2 regions of the Pseudorhodoferax sp. genome follow, and region 2 is predicted to be linked to the other one. Evidence: predicted binding sites of a transcription regulator. Region 2 holds the regulator's gene; the other holds the start of a gene.
The links. The regulator HrcA, encoded in region 2, represses chaperone genes, less so after heat shock. The targets are predictions, from matches to a motif close to TTAGCACTCNNNNNNNNNGAGTGCTAA.
Positions count from the first base shown of each region.

Region 1 (2,197 bases), 220 kb from region 2:
CGCGTAGAACGGCACGCCCATGAACAGACGGAACGAGTGCCCCATGACCGCGTACAGCGGGTCGTAGCCCTCCATCACCATGTGCACCGCCTCCAGCTGCAGCCGCCCGTGCGGCGCGGTCAGCTCGGCGATGCGCAGCGGCCCCCAGCTGAATTCGGCCGCGGTGTGCCGCACCGAGGCATGCAGCCGCGCGTTGCCCGACGCCAGCCCGGACAGCGCGTCGAACACGAACACCGAGCCGGCCGGGGCCCGCGCGCCGAACTCCGCCAGAATGCCCCGCACGGTGGCCGGCGGCAGGTACATCAGCACGCCCTCGCACATCAGGAACACCGGCGCGCCCTGCCGGTCCGGCGCCAGCCCCAGGCGGTCCCACCAGCCCGGCTGGCCGATGTCCAGCACGGCCAGCCGGTGCCGCCGGCCGTCCGGACCGCCCCCCGGCAGCTGCCGGCGGATCGCCACCACTTCCTCCAGGTCCCCTTCCACCATGCGGCAGCGGCCGTTGTCCAGCCACTGGAAATAGTGGCTCAGGCCGCAGCCCAGGTTGACCACCTGCCCGGCCGGATGGCGCGCCAGGTAGTCCAGCGCGCGCTCGCGGAACACGCGCGTGCGCGCCAGCACGCCGTAGACGCTGGGCCGGTCGTCGAGCCAGTCCTGCCCGTCGTCGCCGATGGCATCCAGCCACGCGCGGGCATGGACGTCGCCGATCGCCACCTGCGGGAACAGCGCGTCGCCATGGGCGCGGGCCGCCAGCGGGATGCGCAGGGTCGAAGGCACGGCCGATAACGCCACGCTGCCAGAGGCGGGCGCCTTCCGACCGCGCCCCGTCCTCGGTGAAGTCGATTCGTGCATCCTTGCGACCTTAGCAAATCCCCGGCGCTGCGGTAATGCGCTTGCGCAAGATAGGGACGAATCGCCGTCTGCACCCGGCCACTTTTTTCGCCGGACCACTCTTGAAGCGTCACATTTCGCCGCTATGATTAGCACTCGCTGGGGTCGAGTGCTAACAGGCACCGCGATCCCGCGTCTTCGGGGCGGCAGCCCGCGGCTGCCCCCAGCAACCCAAGTGCAACGCAACCTTCTTCAGGAGATGCAATTGAAACTTCGTCCTTTGGCCGATCGCGTGATCGTCAAGCGTGTTGAAAGCGAAACCAAGACCGCCTCGGGCATCGTGATCCCCGACAACGCCGCCGAGAAGCCCGACCAGGGTGAAGTGCTGGCCGTCGGCCCGGGCAAGCGGGACGACGATGGCAAGCGCGTCGAACTGTCCGTCAAGGTCGGCGACCGCGTGCTGTTCGGCAAGTACTCGGGCCAGACCGTCAAGGTCGACGGCGACGAACTGCTGGTGATGAAGGAAGACGACCTGTTCGCGGTCGTCGAGAAGTAAGCCCTTCGCCCACCCCCTGTTGAAACGAATCCGGAGAAACATCCATGGCAGCTAAAGACGTCATTTTCGGCGGCGACGCCCGCGCCCGCATGGTCGAAGGCGTGAACATCCTGGCCAACGCGGTCAAGGTGACCCTGGGCCCCAAGGGCCGCAACGTGGTGCTCGAGCGCTCCTTCGGCGCCCCCACCGTGACCAAGGACGGCGTGTCCGTGGCCAAGGAAATCGAGCTGAAGGACAAGCTCCAGAACATGGGCGCCCAGATGGTCAAGGAAGTCGCTTCCAAGACCTCGGACAACGCCGGTGACGGCACCACCACCGCCACCGTGCTGGCCCAGGCCATCGTGCGCGAAGGCATGAAGTACGTGGCCGCCGGCATGAACCCGATGGACCTCAAGCGCGGCATCGACAAGGCCGTCGCCGCCCTGGTCGAGCAGCTGAAGAAGGCCTCCAAGGCCACCACGACCTCCAAGGAGATCGCCCAGGTCGGCGCCATCTCCGCCAACAGCGACGAGTCCATCGGCAAGATCATCGCCGACGCCATGGACAAGGTCGGCAAGGAAGGCGTGATCACCGTCGAGGACGGCAAGAGCCTGGACAACGAGCTGGAAGTCGTCGAGGGCATGCAGTTCGACCGCGGCTACCTGTCGCCCTACTTCATCAACAACCCGGAAAAGCAGGCCGCCCTGCTGGACAACCCCTACGTGCTGCTGTTCGACAAGAAGATCAGCAACATCCGCGAACTGCTGCCCACGCTGGAAGCCGTCGCCAAGGCCGGCCGTCCGCTGCTGATCATCGCCGAGGAAGTCGAGGGCG
Region 1 is NZ_JASGJZ010000001.1:789,328-791,524, forward strand. It holds gene QM782_RS03825 (class I SAM-dependent methyltransferase) at 1-774, opposite strand, end outside; gene groES (co-chaperone GroES) at 1,094-1,384, shown strand; gene groL (chaperonin GroEL) at 1,429-2,197, shown strand, end outside.
Region 1: a site for HrcA is predicted at 978-1,004, ahead of groES (co-chaperone GroES). Genes of this name have one in related genera too.

Region 2 (2,197 bases):
GAAGTTCGCGCTGGCGTCGCGCTCGGACACCAGCTCGATCGCCACCTCGGCCGGATCGGCCAGCACCAGCGGCCGGTTGGACAGCGTGTGCGGCGCGATCGGCACCAGCACCCAGCCGGGGATCGACGGATGCATCAGCGGCCCGCCGGCCGACAGCGCGTAGGCCGTGGAGCCGGTCGGCGTGGCGATGATCAGGCCGTCGCAGCGCTGGTTGGAGACGAAGTGCCCGTCGATCTCGATGCGCAGTTCCACCATGCCCGAGGTCGCGCCGCGGTTGACGACCACGTCGTTCATGGCCCGCGCGTCGAACACGCATGCGCCGTCGCGCAGTACGCGCGCGTGCATCAGGCTGCGGTGGTCCTCCTCGTAGGCGCCGGCCAGCATCGGCGCCAGCGCGGCCTGGTAGCCGTCGATCGGGATGTCGGTGATGAAGCCCAGCCGGCCCTGGTTGATGCCGATCAGCGGCACGCCGTAGGGGGCGAGCTGCCGGCCGATGCCCAGCATCGTGCCGTCGCCGCCGACGACCAGCGCCAGGTCGCATTGCTCGCCGATCGCCTGGACGTCCAGCGCCTCGAACTCGGTCAGCCCGGTGCTGGCCTGGACCTGGCGGTCCAGCACCACCTCGCAGCCCTGGCGGATCAGGAACTGCGCGATCTCGCGCAACGCGCCGGGCGGCGTCGGCGTCGATCCGCCGAAGGCCGAAGGCTGGTACTTGCCGAACAGCGCGACGCGGCGGAATGTGGGGTTCATCCGACAAATTTACCTCACTAGAATGGGCCGATGCTGGATGATCGCGCCAAGTTGCTGATGAAAGCGCTGGTCGAGCGCTACATCGCCGACGGCCAGCCCGTCGGTTCGCGCACCCTGTCCAAGGCCTCCGGGCTGGACCTGTCGCCGGCCACCATCCGCAACGTGATGTCCGATCTGGAGGACATGGGCCTGATCGCCAGCCCGCACACCTCGGCCGGGCGGGTGCCCACGGCGCGCGGCTACCGGTTGTTCGTGGACACCATGCTGACCGTCCAGCGCGACGGGCTGCAGCCCCCCGAACTGGTCGCCGAGCAGCCGCAGAAGGTCATCGCCAATGCGGCGCAGCTGCTGTCCAACCTGTCGCAGTTCGTCGGCGTGGTGCTGGCGCCGCGGCGCGCCTCGGTGCTGCACCACATCGAGTTCCTGCGGCTGTCGGAGCGGCGCGTGCTGGTCATCATCGTCTCGCCCGATGGCGACGTGCAGAACCGCGTGCTGTTCACCGAGGTGGACTACACCCAGTCGCAGCTGGTCGAGGCGGCCAACTACCTGAACGCCCACTACGCCGGCTTGGCGTTCGAGCAGGTGCGCGACCGGCTGGCCGGCGAGGTCGAGCGCCTGCGGGCCGAGATCGCCACGCTGATGCAGGCGGCCGTCAGCATCGATGCCCAGGCGGGCCAGCCGGCGGGCGAGGTCGTGATCTCGGGCGAGCGCAACCTGCTGGCCGTCAGCGATTTCTCCAGCGACATGCGCAACCTGCGCCGCGCGTTCGACCTCTTCGAGCAGAAGACCCAGCTGCTGCGGCTGCTGGATGTCTCCAGCCGTGCCGAGGGCGTGCGCATCTTCATCGGCGGCGAGAGCAGCGTCGTGCCGATCGAAGAGCTGTCGGTGGTCAGCGCGCCGTACGAGGTCGACGGCCAGGTGGTCGGCACGCTGGGCGTGATCGGGCCCACGCGCATGCCCTACGACCGCATGATCCAGATCGTGGACATCACGTCCAAGCTGGTCAGCAATGCGCTGAGCCGGCCGCGCTGAGCCTCTCCTACAATCCCGGGCGCCCGCGCTGGCCGCCTGGGACCCTAGCTCATGCTGGTTAGAGCAGCGGACTCATAATCCGTTGGTGCCGAGTTCGACTCTCGGGGGTCCTACCAAATTCCATGCCGGTTGTGTGTCGTGGTCGACACGATTGGTGGCACGGCACGTGCTATTCTTTTTGCGAACCTGTCGCGCAAGCGGCCAGATCTCCATTGCCGGCACGCGCCGGTCCTGTTTCGGGCTCCACCCATATGATTCTTGTCACCGGAGGCGCCGGCTACATCGGCTCCCATGTCTGTGTCGAACTGCTCCAGGCGGGCCAGGCCGTCACGGTATTCGACAACTTCAGCAACAGCAACCCCGAGTCCCTGGCGCGCATCGAGCGCATCACCGGCAAGGCACCGGCGCTGGTGCG
Region 2 is NZ_JASGJZ010000001.1:1,006,405-1,008,601, reverse strand. It holds gene QM782_RS04815 (NAD kinase) at 1-750, opposite strand, end outside; gene hrcA (heat-inducible transcriptional repressor HrcA) at 781-1,782, shown strand; tRNA gene QM782_RS04805 (tRNA-Ile) at 1,821-1,898, shown strand; gene galE (UDP-glucose 4-epimerase GalE) at 2,034-2,197, shown strand, end outside.